Regions from separate parts of the Weizmannia agrestimuris genome, predicted to be linked through region 2. Evidence: riboswitches for the same ligand, from Rfam matches in the RefSeq annotation. Region 2 holds a riboswitch; each other region holds the start of a gene.
The links. Region 2 has a riboswitch for thiamine pyrophosphate ahead of tenA (thiaminase II). Riboswitches for the same ligand answer to the same signal wherever they lie in the genome.

Region 1 (7,754 bases), on a different contig from region 2:
ATCCAATCTATTCTTTTTCCAAGGCGGCTTTTAAAGCATCTGCCAGGCTGTTGCCGAAACTTTCCTCTTTCTTTGTGTATTTTTGCAGCAATTTCTTTTCTTCATGTTTTGACAAAGTTTTTTTCTTTTCGTCTGCTTTTTGGACAATATTGCAGTGGCGGCACTGGAAATAGACGCCGGATTTGCCGTGATGAATCTCCATCTTTTTATGGCAGGTCGGGCAGCGCCTATTTGATAGTTTCGGGCTTTTCCGCTTTGTAAACCGGCATTCCCGGTTTGAACAGACAAGCTTTTTCCCGTCTTTTCCGTTTACTTCTTTCATAAGGGAACCGCATTCCGGGCATTTTGTTCCCGTTAAATTGTGGGCGCGGTATTTTTTGTCACTCGTCCGGATTTCACGGACGAGGCGTACGGTTTCCCGGCGGATGGTTTCCAAAAACTGCTTCGGGTTGCCTTTTCCGCGGGCAATTGCTTCAAGCTGTTCTTCCCATTTGGCGGTGAGTTCCGGCGATTTTAGCTCGTCATTGACAAGGTCGATCAGTTGCTTGCCTTTCGGGGTCGGCACAAGGCGGCCGGACTCACGGCTGATCGTTTCGGAGGAGACGAGCCGTTCAATGATATCGGCGCGTGTTGCCGGCGTCCCGAGTCCGTATTTTTCCATTCTCGAAAGAATATCCGCTTCGGAATACCGTTTCGGTGCTTCGGTTAAATGCTGGCTGAGCCGGATTTGTTCCAGCTTAAATTTTTTTCCTTCTTTGATCGAAAGCAGCGTCGTATTTTCCCGCTCCTGTTCATGGTGCAAAACAGCGGTAAAACCGGCATTTTTCACGGCCATTGTCCGCCCGGTCATGGTTTTTCCGCCTGCTTGAAGTTTAAATTGGACGGTTTCATATTCATAAACCGGATAGAATAGCGCAAGGAACCGTTTTACGATCAGATCATAGATTTTCCGTTCATCGGCAGACAAATCTGATAAGGCCGGGCGTTCATCTGTTGGAATAATCGCATGGTGGTCCGTCACCTTCGCATCATTGATGACACGTTTGGCCAGTATTTTACCTTTCCGGGAAAGGACCGGCTGAACTTCTTCTTTGTATGCATCTTTCACCGCAAGCAGCCGGTCGTACATCGTATTTTCCATATCTTTCGTCAAATATTTCGAATCGGTGCGCGGGTAGGTAACGAGTTTATGCTGTTCATATAAGTTTTGCAGCACGTTCAATGTTTTTTTTGCTGTAAAACCAAAACGGTGGTTGGCATCGCGTTGCAGTTCCGTCAAATCGTAAGGGAGCGGCTGCTGCTCTTGCTTCTGTTTGCGGATCACCTCTGTCACGACGGCAGTCTGCCCGGATAAAGCCGCATGTATGGCATTTGCTTTTTGCTCGTCAAATATCCGTTTTTCGCCATGCTGGTCATACGATACTTCGAGTTTTCCGGCGAGCGCTTCAATGGTCCAGTATTTTTTCGGCACAAAAGACTGGATTTCCCGTTCGCGCTCGAGCACCATCGCCAATGTCGGCGTCTGCACGCGCCCGGCGGAGAGCGGATCGTTGTATTTCACGGTTAAAGCACGGGAGACGTTCAATCCGATCAGCCAGTCTGCTTCGCTGCGGCAAACGGCGGAGTGGTACAGATTGTCATACTGCTTTGCCGGTTTTAACTGTTTGAATCCGTCTTTAATCGCTTTATCGGTCTGGGAAGAAATCCATAACCGTTTCACCGGTTTTTTCCAGCGCATTTTTTCCAGAATCCAGCGTGCGACAAGTTCGCCTTCGCGCCCGGCATCGGTTGCGATAATGCAGTCTTTGATGTCGCTTCTTTTGCCAAGCTGTTCGATCGCTTTATATTGCGGATAGGTCTGCCGGATTGTTTTAATTTCCATTTTATCCGGAAGAATCGGCAGGTCTTCCATACGCCATTCTTTATATTTCGGATGATAATCTTCCGGCATTTTCAGTTCGATCAAATGGCCGAGCGCCCATGTCACGATATAGCGCGGCCCCTCAATATAACGTTTTTTATTTTCCGTGCAGCCGAGGACGCGCGCAAGTTCGCGCCCGACGCTCGGCTTTTCGGCGAGTACAAGCGATTTCATTGCATAACACCTTTCTTTTATTCCTGTCTGAACAAGTATAACGCATCAAACAGGATTGATAAATCATTTCGTTTCTTCTGTTTTCACAGTGAAAATTTTGAAATGCAAACGGGCTTTTGGTAAAATGGTGGTTTGTAAGAGACAGTGTAACCTGAAAGCCTGCATTATATCTTGCAAATATAATTGGATAGGTGGTTATCAATAATGGAACAAACAAAGCCGTACAGAGTCTTATTGTATTACAAGTATGTTGAAATTGAAAATCCGGAAGCCTTTGCAGCCGAACATTTGCAGTTTTGCAAAGAGACCGGTTTAAAGGGGCGTATCCTCGTTGCCAAAGAAGGGATCAACGGCACCGTTTCCGGAACGGTTGAACAAACAACCAAATATAAAGAAAAGATGCACGCCGATCCCCGGTTCCGGGACATGGTCTTTAAAGAAGATGAAGCAGATGGCCATGCGTTTAAAAAAATGCACGTCCGCCCGCGCAAGGAACTGGTTACGCTGCGGCTTGAAAAAGACATCAATCCGAATGAAAAAACGGGAAAATATTTGTCTCCGAAAGAATTTCGCGAGGCGCTGCTGGCTGAAGATACCGTCGTACTGGATGCGCGCAATGATTATGAGTATGATCTCGGGCATTTCCGCGGGGCATTGCGCCCGGATATCCGCGCTTTCCGTGAACTGCCGGGATGGGTGCGCGAACATAAAGATCAATTAAAAGGCAAAAGAATTGTGACGTATTGCACAGGCGGCATCCGTTGTGAAAAATTTTCGGGCTGGCTTTTGGAAGAGGGGTTTGAAGATGTCGGCCAACTGCACGGCGGGATTGTAACATACGGAAAGGATCCGGAAGTGCAGGGCGAGCTGTGGGACGGCAAACTGTATGTATTCGACGAACGGATTTCCGTTCCGGTCAACCGAAAAGAACATGTCGTTGTCGGCCGGGATTATTTTACGGGGGAACCGTGCGAACGTTATGTCAACTGCGCCAACCCGGCCTGCAACAAGCAAATTTTATGCTCGGAAGAAAATGAACATAAATATATGCGGAGTTGCTCGCATGAATGCCGCACCGTACCAAATAACTTATATGTAAAAGAACACGGCCTTACACCGGAAGAAGTGGCTGAACGGCTGCGCCGGATCGAAGAAGAAGACGCGGCGTTAAACCGGTAACCGGGTGGCTTTTAACCTTACGATCCGGAAAGCGGATGGTGAAAAAGGGCATGGAAACCGTGCTCGCTCCCTGCCGGAACGATTCCTTGCTTCGGAAACGGCATTTTCTTGAAAGAAACAAGGCCTAAAGAGCGGAATGTGAAAAAGAGAAGAAAAACCGGGAACTGCTGCAAACATCCCAGCTCGGGGGCAGGGTTAACAAGCGGTGCGTTCCGGAACAGAGAAAGGATTTGGTGCAACTGGGCCAAATCCTTTTTATCTGCCTGTTTTTTGTGTAAAATGGGGAAAAATGGGCATCTTTGCCGCTTCATACGCGGTATGGCAGAGGATGAAAATCAGCGGGCAATATTTTCAGGATAGAAAGAAAGGCGGGATTTGGATGTGCGGGAGGTACACGTTAACGGCATCTGTAAATGAATTGGAAGAAAGGTTCCATGCCAAAGCTTCTTTTTCAAGCAGTGAATATGCCAAAAGTTATAATGTCGCGCCTTCGCAAATGGTGGCTGCCGTGATCAGCGCCCATGGGCAGTACAGACTCGGTTTTTTAAAATGGGGCTTGATTCCTTCCTGGGCAAAAGATCCGAAAATCGGGCATAAGATGATCAATGCCAGAAGCGAAACCGTATTTCAGAAACCGGGTTTCCGGGAGGCAGTGAAAAGGCGGCGCTGCCTCATTCCGGCCGATTCTTTTTTTGAGTGGAACCGAAAAGACGGCACCCGGGCGCCGATGCGGATCAGGCTTAAGAACAGGGGCATTTTTGCGATGGCCGGGCTTTGGGAAAAATGGATGGACCAGGAAGGGAATCCGGTCTTTACTTGCACGATTTTAACGACAAAGGCGAACAGGATGATGGCAAAAATTCACGACCGGATGCCGGTGATTTTACGCAGGGAAGATGAAGAAAAATGGCTGGACACATCGGTCACTGAGGCGGGCCGGCTGTTGCCACTCCTTTCGCAGTATGATGCAGACCTAATGGAAATGTATGCCGTATCTGAACGCGTCAATTCGCCGAAAAACAATTTTCCGGAGCTGTTATTGCCAAAAGATTAAATTTTTTGTTGAAATGTTGTGGCAAAAAGTTTATCATAAAGGTGACAATTTCATGAACGTAACCACAGGGGGAGCGTTAAGCTGAGAGTGAACGCCATGTTCTGACCCTTTGAACCTGTCCGGTTAATGCCGGCGTAGGGATGTGGAATTTCTTTTGTCCTCCCATGGTTCGTTATGTTCATGCATACCAAAAGGGGGATTTTTTTATGGGCAAATTAAGTTTACAGGCTATGATTGAAGCGGCTATTTTTGCGGCGTTCGCGCTCGTGTTGGACTTATTGCCGTCCATTAAGGTGACGTCCGCGATTTCTCTGTCGTTTGCCATGCTGCCGATTTTTGTGGTCGCTTTTCGCTGGGGATTTAAAGCAAGTGTTGCTTCCGGATTTATTTGGAGCCTGCTGCAGATCGTCACCGGTGATGCTAATGATATTCTTAACCCGCTTCAGGGCATCATGGAATATCCGGTCGCTTTTTCGTTCATCGGGTTTGCCGGGCTTTTCCGGCCGCTTGTCGAAAGAAGCTGTCGTCACGATAAAAAGGGCACGATGACTTTTTGGATATGCCTTTCCGTTCTTACCGGAAGTTTCGCCCGCTATTTCTGGCATTTCGTAGCCGGCGTGATTTTTTGGGGTTCCTATGCGCCTAAAGGACAGTCGGCGTTTCTCTATTCTCTCATCATGAACGGCGGCACGATGATTGGGAATGCGATTTTATGCGCAGCTGTTGCGGCGATTCTCTTGAATGCCGCCCCGCAGCTGCTGACAAAATACCGCAATCCACACAGGCATGCGGCATAAAAGCAACTTGAAAACGGCAAGGCCAACTGCGCCTTGCCGTTTTCGCTGAAGGCACCAGGCTTCATGGTAACAGGCGCCTTGTAAAGTCGGCAGTCCGGTTTTGACTGCTTTTTCGGTTGATGATAGGAGGTTACGGGTAAGGCTTTCGAGAAACGGGAAAAGATAAATAGAAGGAAAATGAAAGAAGGGGATTTTATGGACAAAGACATTCATCACCCGTTTGGCCACCGGGTCATCCCGATGACTTCGATTGAAAGCGGAACAGGCAGGGAATTGCTGCCGGATATCTATTGCCTTACCATCCAAATTGTCAATGTGTGCCTGATCGGCAGGGCCGGAACCAATGCATTTGTCCTCGTGGATGCCGGCATGCCGGGTTCTGCCGAAGCGATATTTTCAGCCGTGCGGGCACGCTTCGGGGAAAAGGCAAAACCAAAAGCGGTTTTACTGACGCACGGCCATTTTGACCATGTCGGAGCGATTGCGCCATTATTGGAAAAGTGGGACGTGCCGGTTTTTGCACATCGATTGGAGTTGCCCTATTTAACCGGGCGTGAAACGTATCCGGATCCCGATCCGTCCGTTGAAGGCGGCCTGCTGGCGAAGATTTCCATGATTTATCCGAATGAACCGGTTGATCTTGGCCATGCTGTCCAGCCCCTTCCCGAAGACGGGACGGTCCCGTTTTTGCCGGGCTGGAAATGGATCCATACGCCCGGCCATTCGAGAGGGCATGTGTCGTTCTTCAGGGGAGCAGACAGCGTGTTGATCACGGGGGACGCATTTATCACCGTCAGGCAGGATGAATTTTGGAAAGTGCTGGTGCAAAGGCAGGAAGTAAACGGGCCACCGCGCTATTTTACAAATGACTGGAAAGCGGCCAAACGCTCAGTTGAAAAATTAGCTGCTTTAAAGCCGGAAACTGCTGTTTGCGGCCACGGGATCCCGATGTCTGGCTCCGGCTTGAGGAAAGGGCTTGAGGACCTTGCATCCAGATTTGATGAAATCGCGCTCCCGGATCACGGGAAATACGTAGATGGCACACAATAGGCGGTTTGTTCATTGCTTCCTTCCCCGCAAAGGTTTACAATAATTTGTAAATGGATGGATATAAAGGGGCGAGAAAATTGGAAGTCAAAGATTTTATGATCCGGGATGTTATTACGGTAAAAAAAGAGACAACGATCCGGGAACTGTTAAAGGTGCTTGCCCACCACCGGATCGGCGGCGTACCGGTCGTGGACGCGGAAGGAAAGCTGCTCGGTATGATCAGCGACGGGGATGTCATCCGCTTTTTGCAGCCAAAGGCACGGACCGTTTACGATTTTTATATTACGATCGTGGTAAATGAGCAGGAAGACTTTAATGAAAAATTGGTGCACAGCCTGGACTTCCCGGTGGAAAAGATTATGAAACGGCGGGAACTGTATACGGTAAGGCCTGAAGACGATTTTGAAAATGCGCTCAGGATTCTGGCAAAACACCATTTTAAAAAGCTTCCGGTCGTCAATCAGGCAGGGCGTGTTGTCGGCGTCATCTCAAGAGGCGATATCATGCGCCAGATTACGGATAAATTGCTCAACAGCTAAATCGCAATGTTTAGACCGGCCTCCCCGGGGAAGACTATACATAACAGTCTTTCGGGGAGGTCAAATCATGAACGGAACTTCAATGCCGCAATCTCCTGAACCGTTGTGGCGCAAAACGGTCACGATGCCGCAATTTCCATCGTTAACGCAGGATATGGAAGCCGATGTGGCCGTTGTGGGTGCCGGAATGGCCGGGATTGTAACTACCTATTTGCTGGCAAACGAAGGGTATAAAACGATCCTGTTTGATGCCGGATCCATTGCAAATGGCACAAGCGGGCATACGACGGCAAAAATCACCGCACAGCACGGGCTCATTTATGATGAATTGATCCAGCATATAGGAAAAGAAAAAGCATCCCTTTATTACAAAGCAAACGAAACAGCTGCATCGTTCATTGAACAAACGATCCTGAAGCACGGGATCCGCTGTGATTTTTCGCGGCAGGATGCCTTTCTCTATACCAATTCCGATGCATATATTGAAAAACTGGAAAAAGAAATGCAGGCGTATGAAACCCTCGGCATCCCGGGAGAATGGATCGGTTCGCTGCCGGACGGGATTCCCGGGAAAAAAGCGGTGAAAATGGCCGGGCAGGCACAGTTCCATCCGCTTTCGTACTTAAAAGCACTGATTGAATATTTAATGGACAAAAATGTCCCGATTTTTGAACAAACCACTGCGAAAGATATCGATTTTGGCAGCCCATTAAAAATCAAAACGGAAAAAGGGCATACCATGACGTGCAAATACATTTGCATCTGTACACACTATCCTTTTTACAATGCGAAAGGCTTGTATTTCTCAAGAATGTATCCGGAACGTTCGTACTTGCTTGCCGTGAAACCTGTAAAACCTTTTCCGGGCGGCATGTACATTAATGCGGAGCAGCCGTCGCGTTCATTCCGGGAAGCGGAAGGAGCCGGGGAAAAACTGCTTTTGGTCGGCGGAGAGAACCATAAAACCGGCCATGGGGAACCGGAGATCCGCCACTATGAAGCATTGCAGCAATTTGCAGAAGAAACATTCGGAATAGGGG
Region 2 (7,754 bases):
GTGCATGCAAAAGGAACGTGGGGGCTGCCATTCTTTGCTTTTATCATGACGTTTATGGGCAATTATGCCGCCATCTTTTTAAGTGCAGCGGATTATTCAAGAGAATTGAAAGCCGGGATCAGCCATACAAAAAGAAGGTTATTGTATTTTATTCCGATCTTTATCGCATACGGGTTTGCTTTAACGATGGGGGCCATGCTTGCTTCTGCTACCGGTATTACAAATCCTGTAAAGGCCTTTTCGGTGGTGGTCGATAATCCTTATATTACATTTTTCGTGTCTGCGTTTATCGTGATCGGGACCGTTTCGGTGAATATGGTTGCCAATATTATTCCGCCAACTTACGTCATTACATTGCTTACGAAATTAAAATTTAAGTATGCTGTCACCATTACAGGGCTGCTTGCTTTTGCATCTTTTCCATGGGTGCTTGTCCGGGATTCTTCAGCAAAGGGGCTCGACATTTTTATTCTGGCTTACTCGGCATTTTTAGGTCCGATTGTAGCCATTCTATTGATTGAGTACTACATCTTCCGAAAACAAAAGGTAAATATCGCCGACTTGTACGCGGAAGACGGGCCTTATTCCGGCTATAACCCTGCGGCTGTCATTTCATTAGTAATTGGCGCGGCTGCCGCACTTGCAAAAGTGGAACTGGCATGGATCATCGGCTTTGTTGCGGCTGGTTTAGCCTATGTCATTCTGTCAAAATACGCATTTCCATTTTCAAAATTTAAAAAGGATACAATTTTTCAAAATACAGTCGTTCTCGAACCAAATCACAGGGAGGGGATTCACAACGAAATATGATACGCTCATTAAAAATGGAAAAGTCGTTTTTAGAAACAGCGTTAAAATTGCTGATCTTGCCATCCAAAATGGAAAAATTGCTGTAATTGCGGATAAAATTGAGGAAACGGCAGAACAAGTTTATGACGCTTCAGACCAATATGTGATGCCGGGAATGGTCGATATCCATGTGCATATGTGCGAACCGGGGCGGACGGAATGGGAAGGATTTGAAACCGGAACAAAGGCGCTTGCCGCCGGGGGAACGACAACCTATGTAGATATGCCTTTAAATGCGCTGCCTGCCACGACAACAAAAGATGCTTTAGAAAAAAAGCTTGCCGCTGCCGCCGGCAAAAACTATGTGGACTACGCTTTTTACGGCGGATTAGTCCCAGGTAATCTCGATCAGTTAAAAGAACTTTCCGATTGCGGTGTTGTTGCTTATAAATGTTTTATGGCCAGCTGCGGAACCGATTTGCCGGGAGACTTTAAAAATGTAGATGATTACACGCTTTATGCGGGGATGAAAAAATTAGCCGAGCTGGGACATATTTTATTGATTCATGCAGAGAATGCCGCCATTACCGATGGGTTAGCAGAGGAGATGATTAAACAAGGGAAAACAAGCCCGGCTGATTATGTTGCAACACGGCCGGTATTTACTGAAGTGGATGCCATCAAGCGGGCGCTGTATTTTGCGAAACAAACCGGGTGCAAACTGCATTTTGTCCATGTCAGCAGTGCGGAAGGAGTGGAAGAAATTACGAAAGCGCGGAACGAAGGACAGGATGTCACGCTTGAGTCGTGCCCACATTATTTTACAATCACAACAGCCCAATTTGCGGAAATCGGCCCGCTTGCAAAATGTTCCCCGCCTTTACGCAGCGAAGCGGAGCAGGAAAAACTTTGGGAAGGATTGAAACAAGGAAAAATCGATATGCTGACATCCGACCATTCCCCTTGCCCGCCTGTAATGAAGGACAGCGAAACCGGAAATATTTTTGAGGTATGGGGCGGCATAACCGGGTGCCAGAATAATGTCGATTTGATGTTCGATGAGGCTGTCAAAAAGCGCAATATTCCCATTACGCAATTTACGCGCATGATTGCAACCAACCCTGCCGAACGTTTTGGCTTAAAATCGAAAGGGGAAATTGCGCTCGCAAAAGATGCGGATCTCCTCTTTCTCGATCCCGACCGGCCATACACGGTAAGTGCGGAAGACCTCTATTACCGCCATAAGCACAGCCCGTATATCGGCAGAAAAATTGATTGCCGGGTTACGAAAACTTTTGTAAGAGGACAGCTCGTATTTGATCTGGATGGCGGTGGTATCAAGGGTGAGCCGGTTGGCAAATGGATCCGGCCAGCGAAGGTTTCAGACTATGCCGGAGTGCCGTCATAATGCCAACAGCATCAGGCTCTGCTTTCAAGAGCCTGATTTTGCTGGCATAAATTTTGGCCGGTTATCAATAGCTGGCATCCTGTATGCGCCGTGGCAATGCCTTCATTCCTCCCCGGTGTTTCGCTCAAAACTTACGGTTGCTTACGGTATGATTGATCATCCTGCCCCATCCTTTATTTTTTTGTAAAACTTTTATCAAAACATAGCCAAAAATGGCCCCTGCAAAAGAACTTAAAAAGAAGGCAGGGATAAATCCGAAAAGCGTTGATGTTTGGCCGAGCAGAAAAACAGCAATGGGATAACAGGCCAGGGCACCGAGAATGCCCGTCCCCATGACCTCCCCGACAAAGGCAAAAATGAGCTTATTCGTCTTCGCGTAAAGATAAGCTGCCAAAAACGCGCCGATCATGCTTCCCGGAAAGGCAAAAATACTCCCTGTCCCAAGCAAGTTACGTAAAAGCGAGGATATAAAGGCTTGCGCAACCGCATAACCGGGGCCGAGCAAAACAGCCGAGAGTATATTGGCAAAATGCTGTACCGGAAAAATTTTTGCAAAACCGACCGGGATATAAATCAAGCTGCTGGATGCAGTCGTTACAGCCGCAATAACTGCAGTTGCTGTTATTTTTTGTGTTTTTCTCATTAGAACCAAACTTCCCTCCTTTTTAGTTGCGAATGAAAATCAGACCGGCCAGTCTTGTTTTTTATCGTTCATATCCCAAAATAAGTATTCATACTTTGAGGCCATTTGAAAATGGCGTTCTAAGGCCATCAGTTCCGTTTCTGATTTTCCGCTTGCCAGTTGGTCCATTAAGTCAATTAACCACTGCGTTCCGGAGCCGAACGTTTCTGAAGAATAGGTTTCGATCCATTTCTTGTAAGGATTGGCCTCCAATGTGTCTCGATGATTTACTTTTAGCAGTTTCCCAATTTCCCAATAATCCCAGGCACACGGCAACAAGCAGGCAACAAGTTCAGCCAAGCTTCCATTGGCGGCCACTTGCAGCATATAACTCGTGTAAGCAAGGTTAACCGGCGTTGGTTGGGTTGCTTCTAAATCCGTGCGTGTAATGCCAAACTCGGCAGCGTATTGGCGGTGCAGTTCCATCTCAAAATGCAACGATTCATGGAGCACCGCAGCAAATCTCGTCATCATGCCGAGGTTACCCGCTTTCACAACACCCATGGCAAACAGTTTTGCGTACTCAACTAAATATACGTAATCCTGCTTTAAATAATAGATAAATTTATCTCTTTCTAAAGTTCCGTTCCCCAGTCCCACGACAAAAGGATGGTTATGGTTTTTCTCCCAAATCGGTTGGACATTTTGATATAGCCTTTCTGTAAAAGATCGTTTCAACAATGATTCCTCCTTGTTTACCGGGAAACCGATTGCGGTTTGCAGGCTGGTTTCTCCCTTTGCCCCGAGCGATGGCCAGAGGCGGCTCCTCAAAATAAAAAACCCGCCCTCCATCGGAAAGCGGGTGTATCAATTACAAATCATCAGGTGTAATTTCATCACCTACTTCCCTTCGCTAGTACGAACTAGATCAGGTTCAAAGGGTACTTCTCAGCCAACCCGGCGCCCCTAGTAGACTATTGTGAATATTCATTTTCATTACTCTTACCATATCATAGTCCCGAATTTTGTGCAACAGCAAATTTATTGCCCGTAAAATATGGAAAAAAGCACAGGATGTTACCCCAAATGCTGCCCGTACCATGCTTCAGTTCCCGAGATACGGTATTTTTTTTACAGCCAACCACATCAGCGATTACTTGTATGGATTTTCCTTCTGCACGAAGGGTGGAAATCTTCACCATGGATAAACCTCCGTATTGATTGCGTTTTCATCGTAAACGGTTTATCATGCTCTTTTTTTCATTTATTTAGCTTGTTGCATTTGATTATCCAACTAGCCTTTTGTAATTTTATCAAAAAAGTCTATATAATCTACTATTGTATTTTCAAAATAATCACCTAAATAAATATTGAAATGTCCACAATCGTACGCTTTAATCGTTGCTTTCTTGGAGCGTTTTGCACACTTTATGGTTGCCCAAGCAGGTGCTAATATATCTTTCCGACAAACCGCATAAAATATCGGTATTTCTATATTTTTAGTATATCTACTAGGCGAATATTTAAAAAATTCCAAAATCGTTCTTGCAGGGGCTTTATTCACAAACTTTAAATTTTCAGGCATCAACTTAAAAACCTCTTTGTAATCAGGAACAGCCATCATCGCTACTTTCCCATGCGCATCCACCAATTTAATCATGACCGGATGATACCCGGTAATAGAAGATAAAACGTCGGCTATGACAAAGGGGAATATTTTTAGGGCAGATAGCGGTGAGACCGTTTTCATTGTAGCTAAATTGTTTGTATATGGGCACTGTGCCACGGTTGCAAGAATATCTATTCGATAAGCTGATAGGGTTATAACGTGTCCCCCACTAAACGAACTTCCAAACAGGAGTATTTTACTATCATCAATCCTATCATTCTTTTTGATGAAATCAATGGCAGAGTTCCAATCTGCAAGTTGTTCTTTTACATTTATCCGTTGTCTTTTATTTCCGTCACTTGCTCCATGGTTACGATAATCAAATAAAAAGCAGGCATACCCGGCAGCAGCAAACCTTTCAGCATATGCGTCCAACCGCATTTCACGCACTCCACCCAAGCCATGAGCCATTACAATTACCGGGCATCTTTTATCTACATTGGGTAGATATAGCCACGCGCTACACCTTGTTCCATTTGAATAAAAGTCAATATCTTCTCGTCGAAATTGATTGTTCATTTTTCTCCCTTCTCCCGCTTCAGGCGAGCACAAACATTGCACGAAATAGAATTGACATATACGTATAAAAATGGCTCCACAGTGAACTACTCCCACTTCGACGGGTCACTCGAAGTAGGGGCTTCTCGACTTATCGTTACTTTTACGAGCTAACGAAAGCTGACCAAGCGATCCTTTTTGTTCCAAGCGTTTATGTTTCATACTAACCCCAATAAGCATATGCCTTCTTGTTTGTATCCCCGAATATTGCTCAATTCGTCCAGCGCAGTTTGTGACCAAAATACACGATACTCTTTGTCCACGCTTAAGACCCCTTGAAACATCTCCGAAGATACTTAAGCCCCTGTTCTTTGCTGTAAATGCGTCCGTTTCGCCGATCTTCGCGACTCTTTTGAACCTGACGAACAACTTCTTCATCTTTTGCCAGATATTCAACTTCCTTTTCGTTTAGTGCTTGTTCTCCCCGCTTGAAGGTTAAAAATTCAATAAAATCATACACTTCAAGGACATCTTGTTCAGGAATTTGATCAATCATCCGCTTTAATTCTTCACGGCTCACTCTCAAAACGTTTCACCGCCTTGTGGTTTATTTTCTCATTATATTTTTTAAATGCAAACACACTCCACATGGCTCAGGTGCTGTGAGATATCAGGACGTCCTATCCGTTAAGCAGAATCTGGGTTAGCCATGAGACATCTTTTAAAACGATACTCAATCAATAGCGTTTGCTGCGACATTGAAGGGTATTGATTCTGGCCCGGCCTTAAAATAGCAGTACCGGCCACTTTCCCTAATTTGCCGCGTTTCGGCACTGTCCAGGAAATGGCCGAAATTGGTTAAAAATACTTCAATTTCAGGACTTATATTTTCGGAAATCTATTTTATCAATGTCTTTATAATTGTTATGATCTGCTCTATAACTATTCATAGAGGAAGCCTCATAAACACATAAATATTGTTCAGGATTTAGTAAATAAAATTGAACATCCCCCTTTTGATGCATTTCCGGATCTTCTAATTTTACGCCTGCAAAATTGGGGAAAGTGGGTAGTTGTTCTTACCCGTTGCCCTGCAGGCGGTCAATCAGCTAAATAGTTGCCTTCCATATTGTCCACCGGTCTTTTTCAACGATGTTATTTTCCTTTGTCACCTTTTTCTGGACATAATCGGTCAGCAAACTTAGTTCTTGATCATCCAGTTCATACAAAATGCTTCTTCCTGTTCTTTCACTTATGTCTTTTAATAATTGCGCTTTATTTTCGTGCACCTTTCTTGTTTCCCATAATTTAACTTCTTCAATTTTTTTGAACCCTGCTTCTTGCAAAGCCTCGATGACCGTTTGGCTGCTATGCCTGCGTTTTATTTCCTCATCAATTAATTTTGGAAATAACTCAAATAAATACCCTCTGATGTTTGTGTTATCTCCTTCTAATAAGCAATCATCGGGTGTGCGATCTTGAATAATAAAAACCCCGCCATCCTTTAACAGTCTGTGTGCTTCTTTAAAACAAGCATGCAAATCCCAAAGATGGTGTATTAACGCTCTTTCAATCACCAATTGAAAGCTTTGACTTTCTAAGCCTGTATCATAAGCGTTTCCGAGTTGAAAGGAGATATTTTTATAGTCTTTACAATTTTCCTTCGCTCCTTCAAGAATCGGTTCCGAAAAATCGATGCCTATAACAGTTTGAACGCCCATATCTGCCAGGGCTTTCGAATAAATCCCTCCTCCGCACCCGATATCTAAAGCGTTTGATATATGCTCGACAGTTAGCAGACTTTTCATCATGTCAATCCAGGAACGATCCGCAACACGGGTTGTATAAGTCAATCGATTTTGCTTACTGTGAAAATCAATTCCCATTTCTTATCCCTCATCTCTATTGAAAAATCATATTACTCTAAAAACTGAACTTAGTTTTTTACATTTAGACCAAGTCATCCATTTTACATCCTAATTGCTTTTGCAACCGGTAACAAAATAGCAATGTTTCGCTCATTCTCTCCAGCTTTATTTTATTATACCTCATTGGAAAGAAAAATTCGGAAAATTTTATTACAAATCATAAATATTCATTATAGTCCCGGTAATAAGCCGGCTATTGGAGATTTTTGATTTTGAATAAAAAATCGCCCTGATTTTGGAAAGGTGATTTTCACAAAATCAGGGCTTTGTATCGTTGCTGTTTACACATCTAAAACCAAATGCGCCACACATTCCACATGCACCGTATGCGGGAACAGGTCCACCGGCTGGACGGCAGTCAGTTTGTAGCCAAACGGTTCGAGTTCTTTTATATCCGTTGCAAATGTGTCCGGGTTGCAGGAGACATAGACAATGCGCGCAGGTTGGGCCCGGCCGATTTTGCGCATCACTTTGCCGCCGGCGCCGGAACGCGGTGGGTCGAGAAGCAACAGTTCCGGGTTGCCGAAGCTTTCCAGCACTTCATCTATCCCTTTGCGTGCGTCTTTGGCAAGGAAATATGTGTTTGAAATGCCATTGTCTTTTGCATTCCGTTTGGCAGATTCAATCGAGGTTTCGACGATTTCAATGCCGGCAAGTTCCCCGACACGGTCCGCAAACGGCAGCGAGAATGTGCCGACGCCGCAGAACAGGTCAATCATTTTTTCCGTTTTCTCCGGCCGGCCCATTTCAAGCGCAAGATCGACGAGTTTCTGTGCCTGTACCGGGTTGGTTTGGAAAAATGTATCGAACCATATCCGGTAACGGTAACCGCCCATTTCA
Region 3 (7,754 bases), on a different contig from region 2:
TCGCCGGGAAACTGGATCAAATCAAGCATATCACCATTACAACGCATGAATCTGCCATCCGCATCATTGATAAAAAAGGGCCGCTTCATAACCCTGCTGACCGCGACCATTGCATCCAGTATGTGACGGCAGTCGGCCTGATCAAAGGCAATATTACGGCGGACGATTATGAAGATGCAGCCGCCGCTGACCCGCGCATTGATGCGTTGAGGGAAAAAATGACCGTTGTTGAAAACAAACAATACAGCATCGATTACCTTGATCCGGATAAACGTTCCATCGCAAATGCCGTACAAGTCTTTTTTGAAGACGGCACATCAACTGAAAATGTGGAAGTCGAGTATCCGCTCGGCCACCGCTTCAGAAGGGAAGAAGCGATCCCGAAAATCATCACCAAGTTTTCGGATAATATCGCTACCCACTATTCCGCGAAGCAGCAGGAAAGGATCAAAGAAGCCTGCCTTGCGGGAGAAGCGCTTGAAAAAATGGCCATTCATGAATTCGTTAATTTATTCACCTTGTAGAAAGGATGTTGCACCATGGTTTGGATTGTCAATCACCCGTCTTCACAGGAGGCGCTTGCCAAACGGTTTAAGGAACGCATGCAGGCACCAGGCATTTTGCAAATCCCCGGCGCGCATGATGCAATGGCGGCACTCATTGCAAAAAACACAGGGTTTGAGGCGCTTTATTTATCAGGCGCTGCCTATACCGCGAGCAAAGGGATTCCGGATCTTGGCATGATCACATCGACGGAAATGGCGGAACGTGCACGTGATCTCGTGCGTGCCACCGATTTACCGGTTCTTGTTGACATTGACACCGGCTTTGGCGGCGTGCTGAACGTTGCCCGCACCGCCCGCGAAATGGTCGAAGCAGGTGTTGCGGCTGTTCAGATTGAAGACCAGCAGCTTCCGAAAAAATGCGGGCATTTAAACGGCAAACAGCTTGTGGAGACATCCGACATGTGCGAAAAAATCCGGGCGCTCAAAAGTGTGGCGCCGCACCTCGTAGTTGTCGCACGTACGGACGCAAGAGGCGTCGAAGGGCTGGAGTCCGCCTTGACGCGAGCTGAAGCGTATGTGGAAGCGGGGGCGGATGCGATTTTTCCGGAAGCGCTCGAGTCCCGTGATGAATTCCGGCAGTTTGCGGAAAAAATAAAAGTACCACTGCTTGCCAATATGACAGAATTCGGCAAAACCCCATATTACACAGCGGAAGAATTTCAGAACATGGGATACGCAATGGTCATTTATCCGGTTACTTCGCTGCGTGTTGCCGCAAAAGCATATGAACGGGTGTTTGAAAAAATCAAAAACGAAGGAACGCAAAAAAATGCCCTTCCCGACATGCAGACGAGGAAAGAACTTTACAACACGATTTCTTTAGAGGAATTTGAAGCGCTCGACCAGTCGATCGCTAAAACGATTCTTCCTGTTACGCCTAATCCTTCATCATCAACGTAAAGAAAAAGGGCAAACCCGCCTTTTCCGCGCGGGTTTGCCCTTTTAAACTTAGCGGCCGGCCTATTTGGGGCTTGCTGAATAGGCAAAATAGATACTGACAGTTTTGGCAAAAATTTTAAATGTAAGGGTTTTTTCGACATCCAGCACTTTTTCGCGAACATCTACCTTTTTTCTTGCGACGTTGAGTAGTTTTCGCCAAATTCGTTTTTCAACCCGGATGCTGTTGTTTGGCCGGAAACTTCTGTGGCAGGATCGGCTGTTCCGGGAGCGGCCGTTTCATTGAGGGCAGAAGCATCATTGTCTACGAGCACAAGATAGTGTCCGGCATCAATTTCAGTCGAATAGCGGTCCAGTTCGTCCTGCGGGAGATCCAGATTGGTCAGTTTTCTTGTCGTTTCATCATAATAGTCCGGCTTGAAGAACCCTTTGATTTTCTCCCAGACAGAGCTGTTTTGTTCATCCTGGACAGTGGTGATGTGGTCCACATTTGCGCCGGTCTGCTTTTTCAATAAAGTTCCATCATTCCCGTTTGAAATAATAGAAATATTGGAAGTGCTGTAGCCTTGTGCGGTCAACCGGTCTACTACGTCAATCGTTTCCTGCAATGTTGTGTAAATACCAACTACTTCTTTTGCCATCTCTATCTGCCTCCTAATGGTGATAGTGCATTTTTACCCGGTAGAAAAAGGGTTAAACGAGTTTCATAGGTTTTGACATCTCCATAAAATTCAGTCAATATAGAATTAAATGGAGGGAGAGAGATGGAAGGATCTGAATATCTATCGTATGATGCAACAGGGCTGGCCGGACTCGTAAAGCGAAAAGAAGTAAGTGTGGAAGAAGTGCTTGAGGCGTCAATGGCCCAGATTGAAAAAACAAACAGGCGTTTAAATGCCGTCATCCGGACACGGTTTGAGAAAGCAAAAAAGGAAGCGGCCACGCTCCGTACAGATGAGCAGCCATTTGCCGGCGTGCCGATTTTGCTGAAAGACCTTTCTCAGGCAGTAAAGGGCGAGCTGCTCACATCCGGATCAAAACTGCTGCAGCAAAACCGTGCCAGAGAAGATGCTTTTTTTACGGCAAAATTGAAGGAAGCGGGGTTTATCATTCTCGGACATACAAACGTACCGGAATTTGGATTAAAAAATATTACGGAACCTGAACTTTACGGTCCGGCGCGCAATCCGTGGAATCCCCATTTTTCACCCGGCGGATCAAGCGGCGGTTCCGCGGCTGCGGTGGCTTCCGGGATGGTACCGGTTGCCGGTGCAAGCGACGGCGGCGGATCGATCCGCATCCCAGCTTCTTTTACAAGTTTAACAGGATTAAAGCCGACAAGGGGAAGGACACCGGTCGGGCCGGGCCGTGGACGGCAATGGCAAGGGGCGGCCATTGACTTCGTGCTGGTAAAAACAATCAGAGACAGCGCAGCGCTCCTCGATGTGCTACAAACGGTAGAGCCCGCCGCTGCTTTTCAAACGCCGCTTTTTCCGGGATATGTAAAGGAACTAGAGCGGAGTGGAACGAAAAAATACCGGATCGCGTTTTCGGTTGAATCGCCGGTCGGGACGCCTGTCAGCCGCGATGCAAAACAGGCTGTCTATAAAACGGCAAAATGGCTGGAGCAGGAGGGCCATCTTGTGGAAGAAGCCAAAAACGGTGTTGACGGCAGGCGGCTGATGGAAAACTATTATTTAATGAACTGCGGGGAAATGGCGGCGGAACTTTCGGATTTGGAAAGCGCACTTAGACGCCCGCTTACGGAAAAAGATATGGAGCCTGTTTCATGGGTCTTGTATGCTGCCGGGAAAAATGTCACGGCGGCGGAATACGCAAAGAGCCTTGCGGAGTGGGATAAAGCCGCAGCACAAATGGCTGCTTTCCATGAGACTTATGACCTGTATCTCACGCCTTCAACCGCGTTTCCGGCACCAAAAATCGGGGAACTTACCCAAACCGGGAAAGAGCGGGATCGCTTGTTTGGCGTTACCGGACTCCCAAAAGAAAAGCAGCAGGCACTTGTCTATGACATGTTTGAACCGAGCTTAACGTTTTCCCCGTTTACGCAGCTCGCTAATTTAACCGGGCAGCCGGCGATCAGTCTGCCGGTTCATGTAACAGCGGCCGGGCTTCCTTTAGGGGTACAGCTGGTTGCGCCGAAAGGAAATGAACATTGGCTGCTGGATGTCGCTTATGCGCTCGAACAGTCGGAACTTTGGGTTGGCATGCAGGGAAACCCTTGCCTTTAAAGCATGAATAAGCGGCGTTACTTACGCACGGGTTGGAACTCTACGTTAAGGAAGGAGACCAAAAATCCCCGCTATCTTAACGTAGGGCGTTCTATGTTAAGGAAGGGTGAAAAAAGCAGGATTTATCTTAACATAGAAAGGAAGCTCGACAAAAAGACATGCTTTCTTAATGTAGAGACGTCCTACGTTAAGGAAGGCTGTCCAAAAGTCCCGCTTCCTTAACGTAGAGGCGTTCTACGTTAAGGAAGCTCGAAAAAAATGCCCGCTTTCTTAATGTAGAGGCGTTCTATGTTGAGGAATGCCGGCAAAAAGTTCCGCTATCTTAACGTAGAACTCTCTATGTTAAGGAAGTCCGAAAAAAAGACATGCTATCTTAACGTAGAGGCGTTCTATGTTAAGGAAGGCCGTCAAAAATCCCCGCTATCTTAACGCCCCAATCTTTACCAAGGCAGGCAAAGGCCGGCTTGCGCACCGCACCATCCTATTGAAAATTTTTTGCCAAAAAGGATGGCTTTCATGTTACAATAAAATTACAAGGAAAAAAAGCAGGGGAGCCGGTTTGGCTGAGAGGATGCCGCTTTGCATCGACCCTTCACCTGATCTGGATAATGCCAGCGTAGGGAGTCTTATATTGAAGCATGTTTCGGCATGTTTTGGATGGACAGGCTTTCTTGCGCATGCAATGAAAGCTTTTTTATTTGAAAAAAAGGAGGAGAATTTGATGGAAAAATCGAATCAGGTAACGATTTCTTTTTCAGTTGTTCCGCATATTAAAAGTGATGACTTATACGGTGTCGTCGACCGCGCGATCGAAGTCGTCCAAAACGCCGGCGTACGTTATGAAGTCGGGGCAATGGAAACGACGATGGAAGGCGATCTTGACGAGCTGCTTGAAATCATCAAAAAAGCGCAGGATGCTTGCGTTCAAGCCGGTGCGATTGATGTCCTCACATCGATCAAAATCCATTACCGGCCAAGCACCGGGGTGACAATGGATGAAAAAATTGCAAAATATCGCGAACAAACGCCGCAGCCAGTTCGTTAACACGGCGCTCACGGCTGTCTGGCTCATTTTTTTGCTCTTCGTCTGGCAAGGGGTAACGGCCGGCTTTCATATCAGTGAATGGATGTTGCCAAAACCGACGGAAGTATGGCAGGAATTGAAAAGCCTGCAATGGATGGTTTGGCCCAATACTTGGCAAACTGCAAAAGAAGTATTGATCGGGCTTGCCTTTTCCATTATGATTGGCGCAGCAATTGCCGTTTTTATGGATATGGTTCCTGTTTTCCGGATGCTGGTCCGGCCGCTCCTGGTCGTTTCGCAAACGATTCCGATTGTGGCAATTGCGCCGCTTTTAATCGTCTGGTTCGGATTCGGGCTCCAGTCAAAAATCATTGTGGTCATTTTAATCTGCTTTTTCCCGCTGGCATTGAGCATCCTGGAAGGGTTTCAAACGGTGGATGATGACTTGGTGAAACTGTTAAAGACCATGCATGCTTCAAAATGGCAGTTATACCGGAAAGTCAAATTTCCGGCTGTGCTCCCTTACTTTTTTTCCGGTTTAAAAATTGCCGTTACATATAGTGTGATGGGCGCTATTATCGGTGAGTGGCTCGGTGCAAGCGAAGGGCTCGGCGTCATGCTGACAAGGGCGACGAAATCTTTTATGACTGCCCGCCTGTTTGCCATTTCTGCTGTCATCATTGGGCTCACATTTCTTTTATACGGCGCTGTTGAATGTTTGCAAAGGCTATCCGCACCATGGGTATACCGAAAGGAAGATCATCAATGAAGAAAATTTTAATCATCTTGCAGGCGGCCATGTTGCTGCTTGCTGCTGGATGCACCGGCAGCGGGCAGAAAGAAAACAGCCAAAAAGCGCTGCAAAAGGTGACGGTTGTGCTGGACTGGTTTCCGAACACCAATCATACCGGCCTGTATGTAGCTAAAACAAAGCACTATTTTCAAAAGCAGGGCCTGGATGTGAAAATCATCCAGCCGGGGGACAATATTACGGCTGAACAAATGGTGGCTTCCGGGAAAGCGGATTTCGGGGTCAGCTATCAGGAAAATGTCACCACGGCAAGGACGGAAGGAATCCCGATTGTGTCCATTGCCGCGATCATCCAACACAATACTTCCGGCTTTGCTTCTTTGAAAAAAGACAACATCACTTCTCCGAAAGACTTTGAAGGAAAAAGTTACGGCGGCTGGGGTTCGCCGTCTGAAGAAGCCGTCATCAAAACGGTCATGGAAAAATACGGCGCCGACTACAGCAAAGTAAAAAATATTGTGCTCGGCCAGACGGATTTTTTCAAATCAATTGGGCGTGAAGCGGATTTTGAATGGATTTATTACGGCTGGGACGGCATCCAGGCAGAGCGGAGCGGGAAAAAACTGAATCTTATCATGGTCAAAGATCTCGACCCTGCGCTTGATTATTACAGCCCGGTCATCATTACAAGCGAAAAACTGGCCAAAGGGGATAAAACCCTTGTCAAATCTTTTATGAAGGCTACGGCACAAGGCTATACATTTGCGATCAAGCACCCGGAACAGGCCGCCGATATCCTGATTAAGGACGTGCCGGATACAAATAAAGGGCTTGTCCGCGCCAGCCAGAAGTGGCTAAGCACGAAGTACCAGGACGATGCCGCGGAATGGGGGGTACAGAAGGAAGAAGTGTGGCGCCGTTATATGGACTTCCTTTATGACCATAAAGTCATTAAGAAAAAAATCAACATCAAGGCTGCCTACACAAATGAATTTCTTCCAAACCGGCCATGACGTATTTGCAATTGGAAGGTATTACGAAAACATTTGGCGGAAAAAAAGTGCTGGAAGGCATTTCCGCAACGATCCGGAAAGGTGAATTCTGTACTTTTATCGGGCCGAGCGGATGCGGAAAAAGCACGCTGTTAAATATCATTGCCGGGATTGAAAAGGCGGATGGTGGCAAAGTGCTGCTTGACGGCAAACCGGATGGGGTTCAGGATGCCGCCGGTTTCATGCCGCAGCAGGATTTGCTTCTGCCTTGGCGGACGGCACTGCAAAACATTGTTCTGCCGCTTGAAATAAAAGGGGTGCGGAAACGGGAACGGGTTTTGCGGGGGATGGAGGTGCTCCGGCAGTTTGGCCTTGAGGATTACGCCGGCCACTATCCCGGCTCGCTCTCGGGCGGCATGCGGCAGCGGATCAGCTTTTTGCGCACGTATTTATGCGAAAAACCGGTTATGCTGCTGGACGAACCGTTCGGGAAGCTCGATGCTTTTACTAAAATGGATGTCCACCGCTGGCTGCTCGAATCATGGGAGAAAGGAAACCAGACGATTCTTATGGTTACCCATGATCTTGATGAAGCCGTGCTGCTATCGGACCGTGTTTTTGTCATGTCGCAGCAGCCGTCCGCCATCATTCACGAATTGAAGGTGCATTTGCCGCGCCCGCGGAAATGGGAGATGCTCTCTTCGGATGCGTTGAAAAAAGACAAAGATGAACTGTTAAGAGAACTTGCCTCATTTTTGGGGAAATAAAAAAGGTTTGGAGATGCTCCAAACCTTTTTTTACAAGTTCAGCATATTGGATGCCGCATATTTTTCGACGGAAAGGCCGGTCCGGTCAATTTTGGCCGGTTCAACCAGTACATGCGGAAAATGGGCGTGGAGCATTTCTGCCATGGCCTCTGCTTGCCCGGACGGCACGAGTGAAATAACCGTCGGGCCGGCGCCGCTAATGACCGTCCCGTACGCGCCGAGTGATTTGGCCAGCCGGCGGATCTCCAAAAATTCGGGGATCAATTTTGTCCGGTACGGCTCGTGAAAACGGTCCTGTTCCATCATTTTTCCGGCCAGTTCGTACTGGCCGCTTATGAGCGCCGCAATAAAAAGATTGCTGGCCGCACTTCCTTTTACCGCCTCTTTCCGTGCATAAAAATCAGGAAGCACTTTGCGCGCATCTTCCGTTTTTAACTCATAATCGGGAATAAACAGGAGCAAATCCGCCATAATGTCAAAAAACGGCACGACTTCGACTCGTCCG
Region 4 (7,754 bases), on a different contig from region 2:
CAATCTGGCCAACATCCCTTTTTCGGATGCCCTTGCGCTTGAAACATTAAGGCTCGGTTTGCGATCAGATACTTTTTTTATTGGAGGAGATTCCCATGAGAAAAACGGATAAAATTTTTCATTTGGCGATCCCGTGCAAAGATCTTGATGAAACAGCCGATTTCTATCAGAAATTAGGCTGTAAGGTGGCGCGCCGGTATGATGACCGGGTCACTTTCAATTTTTTCGGGGACCAGGTTGTCTGCCATCTGAGCCCTGAAAAAATAGACCCCAACCCGAAAATGTATCCCCGCCATTTCGGCATTACTTTTTTGGATAAAGCAGCATTTGAGGAAACCCTCCAATCCGCAAAGAAAAACCGCTTGGCATTTTTCCAGGAGAAAATGGTCCGGTTTGGGGGCAGGCAAGAGGAACATTGGACATTTTTCCTCCAAGATCCCTCCAACAACTTGCTCGAATTTAAATATTACCACGATGAAAGCATGGTGTATTAACCAGTCCCATTCATTGCTCAAAGCATGCGATGCGGCTTTTTCCGGAAAGAGCCGCATCGCATGCTTTGCCATTTGGGCCAGGCGATAAGCGTTTTTTCCTGGCCCGAGACGTTTGATCGTTATGTTCAGCAGGATGGCAAAGCCCCGGAGGCCCTTTTTAGGCTTAACATGCAAACCGCAGGCATACAGCTGCGGTTTTTTTGCGGCTTCCCGCAGGAACATGCAGCGCTTGAAGCGAATAACATACTCTGCATGTTCCGCCACCCGGTTTTGTGATCCCATGCTGGCGGAAGCCAAAGCGATTTGGCTTCCAGAATGCTCCTTATTTATTTTCTAAATGGACAAAAGCTTTTGCGGCATTGACATGTGTTTTTGTGATCTTTGTCTGGTACAGCCAATCCGAAACGTCTTGCCATTTTTTCAGGCCCTGATCGGCAATCGTTTTATTTTTTTCGCTCATCAGCGGCAGCAAAATGTGCAGGCTCTTCGTTTCCACATTTTTATCCAGCGGTGAAGAGGCATCTTCATGTTTTAACAAAATGGCAAGCGCCTTTTCCGGATGTTTTTTGACATATTGCTGGCCTTTTTCGGCAGCAGCAAGAAATTTTTTAAAAATGTCTGGCTGCTGTTTCAGCTTATTTTCGTTTGCGATGAAAACGAGTTCGGCATAATCCGGAACACCGTATTTTGCCGGATTGAATGCTCTAACGGGTACGCCTTCCTTTTCCAGCAGCAACTGTTCATGATTAACAAAACCGCCGACGATCGCATCAGTTTTACGGGCTGTCAGAGCAGGGATTAAATCATAGCCAACATCCACTGTTTTCACCTTGTCCGGATCGCCCCCGTCTGCTTTGACCATTGTCCGAACGACTGCTTCTTCCAGCGGAATGGAAGAATAGCCGACCGTTTTGCCCGCCAGGTCTTTCGGTGAGCGGATACCACTTGAAGCTGGCACCATCACACGGTTCAGCGTATGGCGGACGGCGGTGCCAAAAGATTGGACCGGAATATTCTCATCGCGCGCGATTAACACTTGGGGTTGATAACTTAATGCAATATCAATTCGATTCGCAGCCGCAAGTTTTAACGGGTCATTTGTGTCAGAAGGCATTTTGATGCTGACATCAAGGCCCTGCGCTTTAAAATAGCCTTTTTCCTTGGCTACATAAAGAAAAGAATGAACCGCATTTGGATACCAATCCAGCATGATCGTTACTTTTTGCGCATGTTTCGTTGCTTGCTGCGAATGATTGCTGCAGGCACCTAGCATACACGCCAGTACAGCGACCATTACCCATCGTTTCTTCATTGAACATCCCCCTAAATTTTTGTTCTGTTTTTCAATAAGCTTTTTTCCATCCCATAAATAAGCAAAAATAATCCCATGCCGAGTGCAGCCAAAAGAAAAACGGCCGAAAAAACAGCGCCCGACTGCAAATACCCAGACATTCGCTTGCTAAAAAAGCCAAGCCCCGCAGTTGCGCCAAGCCACTCTCCGATCGCTGCCCCGCTGACACAATATACAACCGATAATTTCAAGCCGGATAAAAATTGGGGAAGGGCCATCGGGACAGAAAGTTTTCGGAAAATATCCCAACGGCTGGCGCCCATTGTCCGAAACAAATTCAGATAGGCGGGATCGACGGTTTTTAATCCGTCAAAAGTGCTGATTACAATCGGAAAGATAGCCGTTAACACAATAATCGCTACCTTGCTCCAAACTGAATAGCCGAACCACATCATAAAAACAGGTGATACGGCGACAAGCGGGATCGTTTGCGAAATAACAAGAAACGGATAAAAGATTTTTTCAGCCGTTTTGGAGACATACATGATGACACCGATCATCACTCCACCCGCAACAGATAAAAGAAAACCGATGCCGACTTCCTCCACTGTCGCAGGCAAATGCACATTTATTAGTTGCCTGTGATTTTCTATGAAAGATGCATAGATTTGGGTAGGGGACGGCAAAATGAAAGACGGGATCACCCCTTTCTGTATGACCCACTGCCAGCCGGCTATCAAGACCAGCATCGTAACGCAAAAAAGTCCGTAATCCCCCAGCCATTTTCGCCACTTCATTTAGGAAACCTCCTTTCATCCGAACTTCCAATATGTACAAGCTGCAAACCGTTCCAAAGCCCGTTCAACCATTTGAATTTTTTCCTGCTATAGCAATCTTCCACCTACTTTTTGTTTTTATTTCTTCCTGCCCGTCGTCATTGACGAGGTTTTTCCGGTTACCGCCCTAAAAGCAGCTATTTTCCCTCCCTTCCAACAGAAAAAAGCCAGGCCTGTAAAAGACCTGACTTTAATAAGCAAGAAAATTTCCCAAAATCCCTACTTTCCTACGCCGGCATGATCCGGATCAGGTCCAAAGGGTTGAAAAACCAAATGTTTTTCTCTCAGCCCGCCAATCCGGGCACCCCTAGTAGTCTGAAATATTCACTTTTTTCCATTATAGGCTTTCTATTTGCCTGTGTAAAGTGGTGCAGGCTTTTTTCTATGGTGATTGGTTCAATTATCGGCTCCCAGTCAGGGCTCCTGTTTTTCCAAAAATCCCGAAAAAAACTGCAAAAATTTTCAATCATGATGATACTCACGATATATAAGCTCATTTAACGCTTCATTCCGTCATCGTAAACTGAATAGACAGCCATTCAGATATTTATACGACAGCGGCTGCGGTTGCAAGTGCTGACGGAAACAACCACATCGCCCCCTCTTCTCGTGCTTGTATGCTCACAAAAAAACCAATTTTATGAAAAAGACGAAAATAGTCTGTTAAATGACACGAATGTCGCTTATAATTATAAAAACGACACATGTGTCATTTAAGGAGGAGCATAATGAAGCATTCGCTTTTTAAAAATCATTCCTTTCTATTCTTAATCAGTGCGCAAACCGTTTCAAATCTTGGGGACTGGCTGCATCTTGTTGCATTGTTTGCATTAGTGGCATTTAAGTGGCACGCCGACCCGATTGCAATGGCAGGCATTACATTATGCATGGTGCTGCCGTCAATTTTATTTGGATCCCCTGCCGGCTGGCTGGCAGACCGGTTTAACCGTAAAGTGCTGATGAGCTTCTCGGATTTCGCCCGCTGCGGTTGTGTGCTCGGGATTGCTTTTTCCGTTTCGCTTTGGCAAGTTTATATCTTTCTATTTTTTTTGGGCTTTTTCTCAGCCGTCTTCACCCCTGCAGAAAGCGGCCTGCTTCGCCAAGTTGTTGGTGAAAACCAAATACAGGCGGCAATCGGCACAAGCGAGATGATCAATAACAGTGCCAAAATCATCGGGCCGGTAGCAGGCGGCGCATTGATCAGCCTGACCGGAATCAAAGGCGCTTTTTATCTTGATGCCATTTCTTTCTTCCTCTCCGCCCTCCTGCTGTTTGGAATCAAGGCGCCAACATTACAGAGCCCGGTAAAAAGTGATCTAGAACATCGGGAAAAGGTCTCGCTAACTGAAGGATTTCGCTTTCTCTCCGGTTTTCCCGTGTTAAAAATAGGTCTGATCGTTTTTTGTACCATGATACTGGCCTTGCAAATTTCTGATTCCCAGGCCATGATATTAATAAGGGATATCAAGAACGCAACGGTCCATTTTGCGAGCTGGTGTATTGCGGCAAGCGGTTTTGGCATGCTTACTGCTTCCGTGCTGTTTACGAAAATAAAGTTAGGGGAGAAATTAATCACTTTAAAAATCAGCCCCGCCATACTTGGTTTGGGTTGTATCATGGTAAGTACGGGTACCGGCTGGCCGATCGGCATCATTGAAGCCGTTTACCCTTGCGTCTTTTTTCTGATGGGTTTTTCTTTTACAATGGCTGTCATTCCTTTCGATGTGCTCGTCCAAAAGAAATCGCCTGAAACGCATACCGGAAGAGTGTTCGGTACCATCAACAGCCTTTCTACACTCGCTGTGCTTGTTGGCATATTACTTGGAGGCTCGCTTTCAGAGTGGTTTGGCGTCCGTCTCGCATTCCTGATCTCTGGCGGAACCACTTGCCTGCTTGCTGCCGTTTCCGCAATCGCAATGAAAAAAGCAGAAAGGAAGGAAATTCATGTCGCCGAGGGTATCAAAACAACATCTTGAAGAAAGAAAAAATCATATATTGGATGCTGCGAAGCGGGTGTTTGAACGAAAAGGCTATGAACCTGTTACCATGCAGGATATCGTAAAAGAAGCCGGCATTAGCAGAGGAAATCTGTATCAGTATTTTTCTAACACAGAGGAAATCATGCAGGCGGTTATTGAAAAAAATGACGATTCATTTTATACGTACATTCAAGACCTGGCAAGCAGCCATGAAAAAGTATGGGATGCCATTCAAGCCTATCAGAAAGTGGTTTTCCAAAGTTTGCCAAATCCTTACGGGATCGTGATGTATGAATACTCTGTCACCAGGTGGCGCAATCCGGAAAGAAAGGCATTTTTCCAAAAAAGGTATACCCGGGCCATGAAAAGCTTTTTAGCGCTTCTAGAAGAGGGCGTAAAACAGGGTGAATTTCACCCGGTACAGCCGCTTGAAACGATTGTCAATTTTATGGTGAACATATGGGACGGACTGATTTTAATGGCTCATGTAGAGGAACCGGAAAGAGTGGCAGTAGGCGGACAGCTTGAGGCGTTAAATTTATACTTAATTCAGGCTTTGCGCCCCGATGAAAATGCAGACTGGCATTTGGACACCAAGATTGAACCCGGCTGATACGAACCGGGTTCAGATATAAAACGATGATGATCGTTATTTACGCAGTTCGCTATATTGAATCTGAATCCTGTTTTCCGGTTTTTGATCCACTGTATATAAGATAAACAGAAAAAACCATTCCAAAGGTTTCATGAAAAGATAGACAAGGTCAGCTGACCACTTTGTACGGATATGCCTGCTGAGAGGATAACCGTATTTATCATAAATATAGCGGATGAAGTGATGCATACGCGGCATGTATTCTTCAAGTAGATGTTCGAAAGCGTTCGCAACAAGCAGCTGGCGGTTCACAGGAATTCTTTTGCCGTGCCGGAGCCCTGCCCTTACCGGCTTAACGACTTTTGTGTGACCCCTCGCTGCCACAGAACATAAATAGTGTTCGTCTCCCTTTAACATTTCCGGAGGGGGATTGGGTATCCTGGAATAGGTGAAAGAACTTGTATCTAAAAACAAACGGATAAAGCTGTCCGGCCGCTGACCAAATAATATGAGGACCATTTGGACAATAAGCAAAACAGGAAAAAAACAAATCGCCCACAATCGAGGCATTTTACTATACCGTACGGAAATTTTAAAGAGTAAAAGAAGAAATCCCTTATACTGTACAGTCTCTTTCCTCATTTTTATTGAAAACTCATTCAGTGAATCTTTTAACTTGGTGATATACAGTAAAGCAAGGCAAAATAAGCTATATTGAAATGCTCGGACGGAATACATATCCCCCAGTTTTGAGAATAGCGTATGTGTAAAATAAACAGTAGCAAACCCAATATTTAAAACCAGTATCGTACTGCTCACGACATAGATAACCGGTGAAACCCGGCCGGCATAAAAATTCAATATCAGGAACCCAGCCATGTGTTTATTGCAAAATTAAAGTGCAGAGATGTGCAAAATTTCTATGCAAATGGTTATGCAGAGGGGCTTTACATGGAGGGGTAGCCATGATAACCTGTTTGGGTTTGCCAAATCTGTTACAGCTGGCCGCTTGGCAAAAGAATCATGGCTGCAGAGGCTCCATGTCAAGCCCTTAATAGCGAGAATTCAGATTGAATTTTTATGCGGTATAAACGAATTTATATACTGCAATACTCTGCACTTTTTTCTTGCAAAAAACAGCCATGCCCAGTACAACCAACACAATCGCTGAAAAGATATGATTAGGAGCCAATGAAGCATAGCCGTCCGCCCGCCCTCCAATTTCATAAACGTGCAGCTGTTCGCCTGCCCTTGCACCATAAGCGTTCAGATAACACCCCACGATAAACAGGCAAATAAGCACGACTGCATTCACCGTATCCATTGTTTTGACTTTGATGGATGGGGCTGCTTGTGTTCCCTTTTTAAAACTGGATAGGAATCTGGCAATCACATACACAGGAATACAGAGAACAAATAGGGCTAAAAACACAAAAAATACGGATAGAATATGATAGCCAAATCCTAGGATGTATGCCGCTGCCAGGAACAAAAGCACAACTGCAATTAAACTTATGATCACAATTGGCGCTCTGTTGTTTTTCAATGCAGTCCCCCCTACTACGCTAAATGAATGCTTTTGAAAATGCGCCCTTGTAGCGTTTCTTTGCGATTGGATTTCCGAAAACAACAGTTAAATTGATTTGTTTTTCCAGGCCTTTGGTTTCTTTCGCTATGCTTATGCGTTTTTTTAAAGTGTCTCCCCACTCCCTTTCCTCTCGAAGTTCATGCGACAAACATGCCGTAAACATGGCCTTTATAAATCGATGTTTCTGATATGCGTCAGCATCAGACTCCTTTAAAATACGGATATGCATTTGCTCCTCTCCTGTCCGCTTTTTCTTTTATCGTTAATGTTCTAAACCTTTCCTGCCATCCGGAACACTTTCCCGTCCATTTCGGGCTTTAGCCATTTCATTCCCATTTTCTCATAGAACGAAATGGCTTGCTTATTTGTCGGGGATACTCTGAGATGGTATTCCTCCAATTGATGTTTTTTGAAAACGCTCATCGCATACGCATGTAGTTCAGCGCCAAGACCCGAGCCACGTTTTTCCGGAATAAGATAGTACAAGTTGACATAGCCAATCGGTTTACCTTCAAAATCTTTACGTGTCACCTCAAGCTGTCCAATTGGAACACCATTTTCAATCGCAAGCATAAAACCTTCCGGAAATCGTACTTGCTGCATTTCAAGCCATTCAAGGTACTCTCTTGCATTGAAATTTGCATCCGTTCCGAAGCTTACGATAAAAGAATCCCTTCGGAACGGGAGAATATACTGGAGATGCTGCCTGACTTGAATGGGAATGAAATCCATTTATTAACCTCCTCTCTTGCTTCCTCCTTTGCCAGCCCTTTATCATTTCTTTTCGCCCCGGCAGCTGAAATCCATTTATCAATCGGTTGGCACAATTCTCTATTTTCTTATCGTCATCTATTGTAGCACAAGAACTGCGGATTTCCTTCTTTTACATTGTCCGTTTACTTTTTCAGCGTGAATCAACGGTCAATTATGGATAGTCATTTTTGAAGCAATATGTTATGTTGAGACTGTAA

Region 1: linked by a shared signal. The riboswitch ahead of thiT (energy-coupled thiamine transporter ThiT) and the one ahead of tenA (thiaminase II) in region 2 are both predicted to bind thiamine pyrophosphate.
Region 3: linked by a shared signal. The riboswitch ahead of NFR98_RS02685 (MTH1187 family thiamine-binding protein) and the one ahead of tenA (thiaminase II) in region 2 are both predicted to bind thiamine pyrophosphate.
Region 4: linked by a shared signal. The riboswitch ahead of NFR98_RS11010 (ABC transporter permease) and the one ahead of tenA (thiaminase II) in region 2 are both predicted to bind thiamine pyrophosphate.

What each region holds. Positions count from the first base shown of each region.
Region 1 is NZ_CALPDC010000001.1:219,492-227,245, forward strand. It holds gene NFR98_RS01055 (DNA topoisomerase III) at 8-2,095, opposite strand; gene trhO (oxygen-dependent tRNA uridine(34) hydroxylase TrhO) at 2,300-3,274, shown strand; gene NFR98_RS01065 (SOS response-associated peptidase) at 3,654-4,328, shown strand; TPP riboswitch at 4,386-4,486, shown strand; gene thiT (energy-coupled thiamine transporter ThiT) at 4,535-5,125, shown strand; gene NFR98_RS01075 (MBL fold metallo-hydrolase) at 5,321-6,175, shown strand; gene NFR98_RS01080 (CBS domain-containing protein) at 6,253-6,714, shown strand; gene NFR98_RS01085 (FAD-dependent oxidoreductase) at 6,782-7,754, shown strand, end outside.
Region 2 is NZ_CALPDC010000009.1:34,415-42,168, forward strand. It holds gene NFR98_RS05950 (NCS1 family transporter) at 1-810, shown strand, start outside; gene allB (allantoinase AllB) at 695-2,197, shown strand; gene thiW (energy coupling factor transporter S component ThiW) at 2,322-2,840, opposite strand; gene tenA (thiaminase II) at 2,880-3,671, opposite strand; TPP riboswitch at 3,708-3,797, opposite strand; gene NFR98_RS05970 (helix-turn-helix domain-containing protein) at 3,830-4,021, opposite strand; gene NFR98_RS05975 (alpha/beta hydrolase) at 4,114-5,007, opposite strand; gene NFR98_RS05980 (hypothetical protein) at 5,312-5,566, opposite strand; gene NFR98_RS05985 (class I SAM-dependent methyltransferase) at 6,096-6,872, opposite strand; gene rlmD (23S rRNA (uracil(1939)-C(5))-methyltransferase RlmD) at 7,196-7,754, opposite strand, start outside.
Region 3 is NZ_CALPDC010000003.1:18,574-26,327, reverse strand. It holds gene NFR98_RS02705 (bifunctional 2-methylcitrate dehydratase/aconitate hydratase) at 1-524, shown strand, start outside; gene prpB (methylisocitrate lyase) at 540-1,466, shown strand; gene NFR98_RS02695 (YflT domain-containing protein) at 1,628-2,104, opposite strand; gene NFR98_RS02690 (amidase) at 2,228-3,715, shown strand; TPP riboswitch at 4,253-4,355, shown strand; gene NFR98_RS02685 (MTH1187 family thiamine-binding protein) at 4,437-4,760, shown strand; gene NFR98_RS02680 (ABC transporter permease) at 4,711-5,508, shown strand; gene NFR98_RS02675 (ABC transporter substrate-binding protein) at 5,505-6,503, shown strand; gene NFR98_RS02670 (ABC transporter ATP-binding protein) at 6,500-7,249, shown strand; gene thrB (homoserine kinase) at 7,280-7,754, opposite strand, start outside.
Region 4 is NZ_CALPDC010000028.1:30,642-38,395, forward strand. It holds partial or broken gene NFR98_RS10995 (phosphosulfolactate synthase) at 1-112, shown strand, start outside; gene NFR98_RS11000 (VOC family protein) at 96-494, shown strand; gene NFR98_RS11005 (ABC transporter substrate-binding protein) at 817-1,806, opposite strand; gene NFR98_RS11010 (ABC transporter permease) at 1,818-2,582, opposite strand; TPP riboswitch at 2,829-2,940, opposite strand; gene NFR98_RS11015 (MFS transporter) at 3,350-4,597, shown strand; gene NFR98_RS11020 (TetR/AcrR family transcriptional regulator) at 4,566-5,213, shown strand; gene NFR98_RS15835 (DUF6688 domain-containing protein) at 5,250-6,074, opposite strand; gene NFR98_RS11025 (DUF6688 domain-containing protein) at 6,274-6,741, opposite strand; gene NFR98_RS11030 (hypothetical protein) at 6,761-7,012, opposite strand; gene NFR98_RS11035 (GNAT family N-acetyltransferase) at 7,054-7,515, opposite strand.